DNA from 3 places in the Clostridium sp. 001 genome. Region 3 is predicted to be linked to each of the others. Evidence: riboswitches for the same ligand, from Rfam matches in the RefSeq annotation. Region 3 holds a riboswitch; each other region holds the start of a gene.
The links. Region 3 has a riboswitch for cyclic di-AMP ahead of B5S50_RS09650 (cell wall hydrolase). Riboswitches for the same ligand answer to the same signal wherever they lie in the genome.
Positions count from the first base shown of each region.

Region 1: it holds a riboswitch for cyclic di-AMP, as region 3 does, so the genes downstream of both, B5S50_RS13305 (LysM peptidoglycan-binding domain-containing protein) here and B5S50_RS09650 (cell wall hydrolase) in region 3, are expected to answer to the same signal.
Region 2: it holds a riboswitch for cyclic di-AMP, as region 3 does, so the genes downstream of both, ablA (lysine 2,3-aminomutase) here and B5S50_RS09650 (cell wall hydrolase) in region 3, are expected to answer to the same signal.

Region 1 covers NZ_CP020473.1:2,843,026-2,846,313, forward strand. The annotation lists gene B5S50_RS13300 (pyridoxal phosphate-dependent aminotransferase) at 1-12, shown strand, start outside; gene B5S50_RS13305 (LysM peptidoglycan-binding domain-containing protein) at 861-1,622, opposite strand; cyclic di-AMP (ydaO/yuaA leader) riboswitch at 1,630-1,767, opposite strand; gene B5S50_RS13310 (DUF116 domain-containing protein) at 2,223-3,288, shown strand, end outside.
Region 2 covers NZ_CP020473.1:1,031,690-1,034,977, forward strand. The annotation lists gene B5S50_RS04600 (aspartate/glutamate racemase family protein) at 1-499, shown strand, start outside; gene B5S50_RS04605 (GGDEF domain-containing protein) at 645-1,265, opposite strand; cyclic di-AMP (ydaO/yuaA leader) riboswitch at 1,510-1,641, shown strand; gene ablA (lysine 2,3-aminomutase) at 1,791-3,062, shown strand; gene ablB (putative beta-lysine N-acetyltransferase) at 3,049-3,288, shown strand, end outside.
Region 3 covers NZ_CP020473.1:2,106,158-2,109,445, forward strand. The annotation lists gene B5S50_RS09640 (YbbR-like domain-containing protein) at 1-313, opposite strand, end outside; gene cdaA (diadenylate cyclase CdaA) at 280-1,131, opposite strand; cyclic di-AMP (ydaO/yuaA leader) riboswitch at 1,266-1,393, shown strand; gene B5S50_RS09650 (cell wall hydrolase) at 1,396-1,920, shown strand; gene B5S50_RS09655 (NAD(P)/FAD-dependent oxidoreductase) at 1,967-2,824, opposite strand; gene trxA (thioredoxin) at 2,923-3,240, opposite strand.

The sequences.
Region 1 (3,288 bases), 740 kb from region 3:
AAATATCTCTAGAATAGAGTTTCTAAACAAAAAATCGACTTATACTCTGGATATTTTTTACAAACTTTAGCTCGTTAAATATTTTGATAAGTCTAAGCAAAAAATTCTAGAAAATCTAAGGACTTTTGAAAACTCGTACCTCAGACAATTCAAAAGTTCTAAAATTTTAAGAATTTTTTCCAAGACTTATATACAAAATATTTAAAAGAGCTTCATTATTGTAAAAATATGCCTACGTATAAGTCGATTTTTAAGTTGTGAATCTACATATAGATACTTAACTCTATAATTAAGTTTATCCAAATTGCCAGTTTGATTTAAATGATAAAGTTATAAATTCAACTAAGATTTATAATTAGTAATTTTGAGTAATTATAGATTTAGCTTTAAACTTTACGATCTATAAATCGTTAATTCTAGAATGCAGCCTTTCTAAAGTGCTAATTGGGTTTTAAATTTTACTATTTATATTGAGGTATTCTAGTTTGAAATTTGAACTTATACCCGAAAATAATGCTGACAAAATTGAAGCACACTTAAAAACTTTTTTTATAAGTCTTAGTGAGGTATTTTAGAAAACCTTAGAAGCTTATATATGTCTGAGGTACGAGTTTATATAAGCTTCTTTAGATTTTCAAAATACCGAACTTTAGACTTATAAACAGAGTTCTTGGCATAAGGTTGAGTTTTAACTCCACCTTATGCTTAGAAATCGTTATCCAGGGACGTAGTCGCTCTTTACTCCCACTTTCAGAAGAAGTGGGAGTATTAGAGCGAGTAGTCATCGGATAAAAAGTTTTTAGTATGATGAAATTTGTCAGCATATGAACTGGTATAAGTGGACTTTCAATCTAGAAATTCTAGTATGTGAATACCAGTTTTCCAACTCTTAAAGCAATGGGCTTTGACCAGAGCCAACTATTTGTAGTGGAATCATCAAAATAATAAATAGCTCCTTTTGTTGGATCAGAACCATATAATGCTTCTAAAGCAGCCTTTCTAGAACTATCAGAAGCAGGCTTGTTTATCCATCCATTTAATACTGGAGTAAATTGATAATATCCATAGGATACTTGGTATATTACATCTTTTAGTGTAGATGGAAACTGAGAACTTTGAACTCTATTTATAACTGCAGCGGCTACGGCTACTTTAGCAGTATAAGGTTCACTTTCTGCTTCAGCAGTTACAAGTCTTGCAAGCAAATCTACCTCGCTGTCAGTACAGGAAATTATATATTTTGGAGAGGTTGTTACATTAAAAACATAACCTGCAGGAATGTTTAATACTTGTCCAGGGTAAATATAACTGCTTACATTACTATTGGCAGCAATTAAAGTGTCAAGAGATATTCCAAATTTTTTTGCTATCAAGTAAAGTGTGTCAGAGGCTTGTACAGTATAAGTCTTTGAATTAACATATAGAGCTTGACCTGGATATATGCTATTTCCACTTAAACTATTATCATTAATGATTGTAGTTGCATTTGTTTTAAATAATACTCCTATTTTAAATAAGGAGTCACCAGGTTTTACAGTGTAACTAGCTGCATGTACTTGGGTAAAAGATAATGTGCACAGAAATGCGGCAAATAACATTGTCCTGATTTTTTTAAAATTCATAAATATAGATCCCCCTTAATTTTGCCTACGAGGTTAGTTGACGGGTTCGGGATTGGGATACCCCTACTTTTTAGTAAAAAAGATTAACCCCAAAAAAATAATTATCCCCCGCATCTCATTCTTGAGATTTAGGCTTGTCTATGTTTGCTATTCTAACAGTATTTCCAGAACATATCCATATTAAATAGATGGGACTATTGACATAAACTTTCAATTTTACACTATCAATTGCTTGAAACATAACTCAACTTTCGCAGTTTAAAAATATTGCGAAGCAAAGCTTTGCAAGTTAAGAATTAATAATGAAAAATTAATAGTGAAGGATGATTTTTAGCTATCGCAAAAAATCTTTAAATTTATATAAATCAACAATGTTTCGTTTTAGCGAAACGAGTGGTGAAAAGCTTAATTAAAGATTTTTGGTAGTGTAACGGAAAAAAATCCACATTAACTATTAATTCTTCATTCTTAACTATTAATTAAAAAAGTTCTATATATGAAAATTGATAACATAACTTCTCCTTATTAAAAGTGATAATATAGTTATATAACAAATAGTTATATAACAAAAATTCAAAAGTGATTAAATAGGAGAATATTATGGAAAATTGTATAACCTATTTTCTTAGAGATGAATCTAAAAATTCAAATGAATATTACAAATGTATATCCAATTTTTCAAATGAAGTTATCGAAAAAATTGAAATCGAAGCAAATAATATAATAGAAGATTTTATAAATTTTATTAAGAATAATAGTATAGAAGAACTTAGAAGTAGAGAAGAGTATGAACTTGAATTTCTAATCATTGGAGTTCTATGGAAAACCTATATAACAAAAGCTTTAAATGCAGATAGAATGTCCTTGAATGTTTTAAAACTTCTATTTAATTTGAGGACAAAATCAAAATTTTTAAGGAAAAGTGTGGACAATTTAAGGGGAAGGCTTGCTTGTAAATATCTTTTAAAGAAAGAAGTAGAGCCTTCTTCTGTGTCTTATGATGAAAGTGACTTTGAAAAATTACTACTCTGGTTAATTGCTTCAGGGGAATTCAAGTATGAGTGCAGGAGAATGAACACATGGCTGCTATTTTTAAAAAATAACAGTGAAGAATATATTATAAAAGTAAACAAGCGTGCCTTTAAAATATCACTGTGGTTTGAAAAAAGATCTATGGAGGTACTTGGATTATATACTCCAAATGTACAGAAATTTTTAAACACCAACTATAGGTCCTATGGAATAAGAGAGGATAATGTTTTCTGTGGTAGGAAGGAAGTTGAGTACCATCTAAATATGGTTGGAGCAGAGATATTAAGTAATGCATTTAGAAAGTTATTTGTTAAGACAAAGGAAAGAAAAGTACTCCTGCCTGCTTGCATTTGCTTGAAACCGGAAGGGGTATGCAAGAGAAAAAAGGTCAAAGATGGTTTCTTGTGTGGAAATTGTTCTAAAAGCTGCAGGGTAAATGAGCTTACGAAGCTTGGTAAATCCCATAACTGCCAGGTTCTAATTGTTCCCCACGAAACTGATGCCTTTTCAAATGCAAAAAATATTAGATATGGAGATGTAGGCGTTGTAGGCGTAGCATGTGTACTCAACCTAATAGAAGGTGGGTTAAAGGCTAGAAACTTAAATCTTGTCCCACAATGTGTTATCCTTGATT
Region 2 (3,288 bases), 1.1 Mb from region 3:
TAATGCTGCTCAAAGTCTTAAAAAAGGCGGTGCTGATTTTATCATAATATGTACTAATACAATGCATAAACTAGCTCCTGATATAGAAAGCAAAGCTGGAATCAAGGTTTTACATATAGCAGAAGCTACAGGTAAAAAAATAATTGAAAAACATATAAAAACTGTAGGACTCCTTGGAACAAAATTTACTATGGAAGAGGATTTTTATAAAAAAGTTTTGAAAGATAAATTCAATATAAACGTAAGTATTCCAGATGAAGATGATAGAGAAGTTATTCACCAAATCATATACAATGAATTATGTAAAGGTGTAATAAAAAATTCATCAAAAGAAAAGTATAAGCAAATAATAAACAAGCTGCATTTAAATGGTGCTGAAGGAATAGTTCTTGGCTGTACCGAAATACCTCTTTTGATACAACAAAAAGACGTAGATATTCCAATATTTGATACAACAACAATCCATGCTGTTTCTGCTGTTAAGTTTGCTTTAAAGTAAATAAACTAAAGAAATACTTTATACTATAACTGATATTCTAATATAAGGACAGCAGCAAAAGTAATTAACTGCTGTTCTTATATTAATTTTAATACCTATGCCATCCTATTATAAAATAAAACGCCTTTTATTTTTATAACAAACATTATTTACTATATTTTTTAAACAAATCATCAAGAGCCTCTCTTAAAAGAAATGCTTCAGTTCTATCTGTTGACTTAGAAAGTCTAGAAAGTCTATCAAGTTGTGTTTTTGTAAAATAGTTAGACTTTAAAACCATACTTTCTGCTTCAGAAAGACATATTCTATTTTTGCCCAGTTCTTTAGCCCTAAACAAAGCACTATCTGCTACTCTAAAAAGTTCAACTACATTCTTAGCATCTCTTGGATAACTTGCAATTCCAAAGCTTAAAGTAAAATAAATATCTTCTGTTTTCATATTATCACTTATGTCAAATGTATTATCTGATAAATACCTCCTTATTTCCTCTAATTGCATAAATCCCCTTTCAGCACCTTGTTTTGCAAGTAATATATTAAATTCATCACCATGTCTATAAATACTATCTTCAGGTAACAAATTATTATTTAAAATTAATATAAGCTTTTCTATTACTTTATCTGCAATATCATTTCCATATAAATTATTTATATTTTTAAAATTGTCAATATCTGCAATTACAATACTAAAAGGGCCTTCATTTTTTGATATCAACTCCTCCATTCTAGATACAATATACTCTTTAGAAACAAGCTCCCTATTCATCAAAACAACCTCCATATATGATCTTTAATTAATTTATTTATTACACTTCAGTATTAGTATTTTATGATTAAAATTAATTTTTCAAATATATAATACTATAATTCCATCTATAATTATAATTTCAAATCTAAAACTATTCCAGTAAAAAATATATTTAATTTAGTATATATTTGAATTTAGTATAGTAACATATATACATTGACATATATATGTTACTATGATATACTTATATACATAATTTAAAATATTGATAATGCTTAATCACTTTGAGCGGGAGAACCAATTTTTGGGGTGAATCTTATCCACGTGATAGGTAGGGTTAATTTCTTCGATCCGAATCCGTCAGCTAATCTCGTAATCATTGAAGGGAAGTTTCAATATATAATATATATTTTGTACTTTTTTTACTATAAATATAATTAGTAGATTTAATAAGTTGCATTTTACTTCTCTGCAACTTATTATTTTTTGCAGTGATTAAGCATCATCTTACAAATCACGAACTTTTGAAAGGAGTTTTTTAACTTGCAAAGAAACTATAAAGACATACCATTATGGAGAAATACTTCCCCAGACGAATGGAACAGTTGGGAATGGCAAATTTCTAATAGAATTACGACATTAGAAGAATTAGAACAAGTTGTAAATCTTACTAATCAAGAGAAAGATGGTGTACAAGCAAGTCTGAAGAAATTACGAATGGCAATAACACCCTATTATGCTACATTAATTGACCCTAATGACTATAATTGTCCAATTAGAAGACAGGCAATTCCGACAATTTATGAGACAGAAATTTCTAAATGTGACAGCAATGATCCATTACATGAAACTCTTGATTCACCAGTTCCAGGATTGACACATAGATATCCAGACAGAGTCCTTCTACTTATTACCCAACAATGTTCTATGTACTGCAGACATTGTACAAGAAGACGTTTTGCAGGACATACTGATAAAACTTTGTCAACCAGTAATTTGATAAGAGCTTTCAAATATATAAAAGCTCATAAAGAAGTACGTGATGTATTAATATCTGGTGGAGACGCACTATGTGTTTCAGATGAAAAATTAGAATTTATATTAAAAGAATTAAGTAAAATAGATCACATTGAAGTGATAAGAATTGGTACAAGAGTTCCTGTTGTTATGCCTCAAAGGATAACTTCTAAACTATGCAATATTATAAAAAAATATCATCCAGTTTGGATTAATACACAATTTAATCATCCAAATGAAATAACCAAGGACTCAATATTAGCTTGTAATATGCTTGCTGACGCTGGAATTCCTCTTGGAAATCAATCTGTACTTCTAAAAAATATAAATGACTGCCCATACATTATGAAAAGCCTTGTACAAAAATTAGTAGCTAATAGAATAAGACCTTATTATATATATCAATGCGATTTATCTGAAGGAATAGAACATTTTAGAACACCTGTATCCGCTGGTATCGAAATTATGGAATTATTACGTGGACATACTTCTGGATTTGCAGTTCCCACTTTTGTAATTGATGCCCCTGGAGGAGGCGGTAAAATACCTATTAATCCTCAATATGTAGTTTCTCAATCACCTGACAAACTAATTCTTAGAAACTATGAAGGAGTATTGTGCACCTACACGGAGCCTTCTGATAAATCCCATAAATGTAAACATTGCGGAATATGTGATAAATTTAAAAATTATGAGTCTAAAGGGCTGGAAAAACTTTTTAGAAATGAAAAAACTTGCTTAATTCCAAAAGATAATTTTAGAATGAGAAGGAGGGAAATAAATAGTGCTCATAAATAGACCTAAATCTGATTATGATTACCATACCAAAATAGATGAAAATGATATATATGTTGATCATACTAATAATCGTGTAAAAATAATTAATTTTAATAATATATCACTGCAAAGCGTAAAACAGATAATACATTTTGCTTCAAATCACCATTTAAGCAAAATTATTTGCAATTGTGATATTAATTCCTACAAAACTCTTTTTAATTCTGGATTCCAACTAGAAGGTAAA
Region 3 (3,288 bases):
CAGGTATATTATTTTCCCCTTTTTTCATAACATAAGCATTTAAATCTGATTGTAATTTAAAATCTGATGGTTTTACTGAGTATACATTGGAAGCATTACCCTTTATTAAAAGAGATATATTAGCGGATTGATTATCTATTTGTACAAGTTTTGATTGAGCAAGTGCATCTTTATTCACTATAGTAACAGGTACCACAATCTTTCTTTCCCTCATAGGATCTTCTACGTTGAATATGTACAACCATAAAATAAATGACGCTATTACGCAGCATATTTTTACTAGGATTTGGTCCCTTTTATTTTTTCTTTCCACCCAATCACCCTCTCTCTCCATGTACTCTTTTTCTGAAATCTATTTTTCATTATATTTATAAGAACTTTTTTCAACCTATCCTTTGTATAATTCCTTGTAATCCTTCCATTCATGGCAAGAGAAATAGTACCAGTCTCTTCTGAAACCACTATGATAAGTGCATCAGAATTCTCTGATATACCAATTGCAGCCCTATGTCTCGTGCCTAACTTTTTGTTTAAATCGTTATTACTAGTAAGCGGCAAAAAACACCCTGCTGAAACTATTCTATTATTTCTTATTACAGTTGCACCGTCATGCAGTGGAGTATTTACTACAAATATATTTTCTAGAAGTGCAGATGATACCAAAGCATCTATCTTAGTACCAGTATTTATTATATCTCCAAGCCCAGTAACTTGTTCTATTACAATAAGTGCCCCTGTTTTGCTTTCAGATAAATTACCTACTGAATTTGCAATTTCTGTTATAACCTTTTCCATAGTCTCTTCGTCCTCTAAAATATGTTTATCATTAAAAGCGGTTCTTCCTAACTGTTCCAGTGCCCGACGAATTTCCGGCTGAAATATAATAACAATAGAAAGGACGCCTATGGTCAAGGTCTTGGTAAGTATCCAATTGAGCATAGTTAAATTAAAAAAGCTGCTTATTGGTATAAGAAATATTATGAGTACAATTCCCTTTAAAAGCTGTTCAGCTCTAGTTTCTTTTATAAGCATGTATCCTTTATAGAGTATATATGATACTACTAATATATCCATAACGGAAGATATACTTATATTTCTTATTGAATTAGCTGTCATTTGCAATAATTCCACCCATCTCACCACCCTGTCAATAAATATATATTTAAATTATACACTATTTGATATTGTTTATATCACGTAATAGATTATTTTATAAAATTTTAATAAAATACATTTTTATCGTATTTTATTTTTTTATATGGGTACAATATCATTAGCCTAAGTTTTACTAAAAACGCGGGGAAACCAGTAACATTGGGGTGAATCGTATTTACGTAGGTTATGCCTTTACCGAACCCGTCAGCTAACCCCGTCGGTAATAAGGAGAGGATTAGATTGAAAAAAATTTTTTGTTTAATACTTTTTTCTTTGCTGTTACTTATTCCTTTTTCTAAAGTAACTGCAAAGAATTTCGACAGTACCAGTTCCAATTTATTTAATGGTCAAGAAGAAGTCGTGCAAGTGTTTAATTACTCTGATCAAAAGATATATATAACTCAAAATGATGTTGATTTAATGGCCAAAGTTGTTTATGCTGAAAGCAATTCAGAACCCTTTGAAGGCCAGGTAGCAGTAGCTTCCGTAATACTAAACCGATTAAAATACCCTGAGTTTCCAAAGACAGTAGAAGGTGTTATAAAACAAAGGGGTGCTTTTTCCTGTGTCAAAAATGGTACTATAAATGCATCTCCAAATGAAAGCAGTTATAGTGCAGTTTCTCAGGCTCTAAAGGGTATAGATCCTTCAGGTAAATCTATTTTCTTTTATAATCCCCAAATAGCCACATCTCAATGGATGAAAAACATAGATAAAAGAAATATGAGAACTATAGGGCATCATGTATTTTTTGTAGCTAATTGAAAAAGCTCCCCTTATCTTTTTTTAAAAGATGAGGGGGCTTTTTTAATTAATTTTTATCAATGTAAAAGACAGCATTTAGTGCTGCTACCTGTCCCTGTCCTGCGGCTTTCATATACTGATAAGGTTTCCCCACACAATCTCCTGCTGCAAAACAACCTTCAATATTTGTCTTCATATTCATATCTACTTTTATGTGTCCATTTTCCATAATAAGTCCTGGTACCAATTTATCTGGCGCTATACTATCCTTTAAAACAAATACTCCATCTGTAACTATTTCCTTGCTTTTCAAAATTACCTTTTCTACTTTATTTCCTCCAGATATCTCCACTACCTTATCTCTTACTATTTCTACATTTTCATTTAAATTTAAGCTTTCTCTATACATTGGTATATAGTATGTTTTTTTAGCCAGTTCATTTACATAATTGGCTTCTGCTTCAGCTTCTTTATTATATCCTATTATAGTAACGATCTTCCCTCTATAAAGAGGGGCATCACAGGTAGCACAATATCCAACTCCCCTGCCTAGGAATTCTTCTTCTCCTTTTAATGCTTTTGTATATTCAATGCCAGTTGCCAATATGACTGCACTTGCTTCATACATTTTTTCATTTACAGCAATACCAAAATATTGTCCCATAGCATATATAGTATTTATTCTTTCATAAGTTATATCTATCCCCATGTTTGCCACATGGTGCTGAAATCTATCTTTTAACTGTATTCCTGTTATATCAGGAAGCCCTAGGTAATTATCTATTTTAGGTGCTTTTATCAATTTACCACTGAGCTCGCTGCTTCCAAAAATAATTATGTTCTTATTTCTTATTTTCGCATTAATTGCTGCTGACAGTCCCGCAGGACCACTGCCTACTATAGCAATATCATATCTATTACTCATAACTACCACCTCCAGTTTTTGTTTTCTAATTCCATAGTTAAAATGACAAATTAACTAAATTGTCAATTTGCCATTTTAACACGTAAACAGAGTTTAAACTATATATGTTTTTCCAAAGCATCTTTTATTGCATCTTTTGGTCTGAATCCAACAAATTTATCTACCATATTTCCGTTTTTAAATACCATTACAGTTGGAATACTTGCAATTTTAAATTGCGCTGCTGTAACAGGATTCTCATCTACATTTAACTTAAAGAATTTTGCTTTTCCCGACAACTCATCTGAAACTTCTTCTATTACAGGAGAAAGCATTTTACATGGTCCACACCATGAAGCCCAGAAATCTACAACTACAGGAGTAGGTGCATTTTCAATTGATTGCGAAAAATTTTGATCTTTTATTTCCTCTACCATTATTTGCCCTCCTTATACCCCGTAGGGGTATTGTCTTTAATTATATTT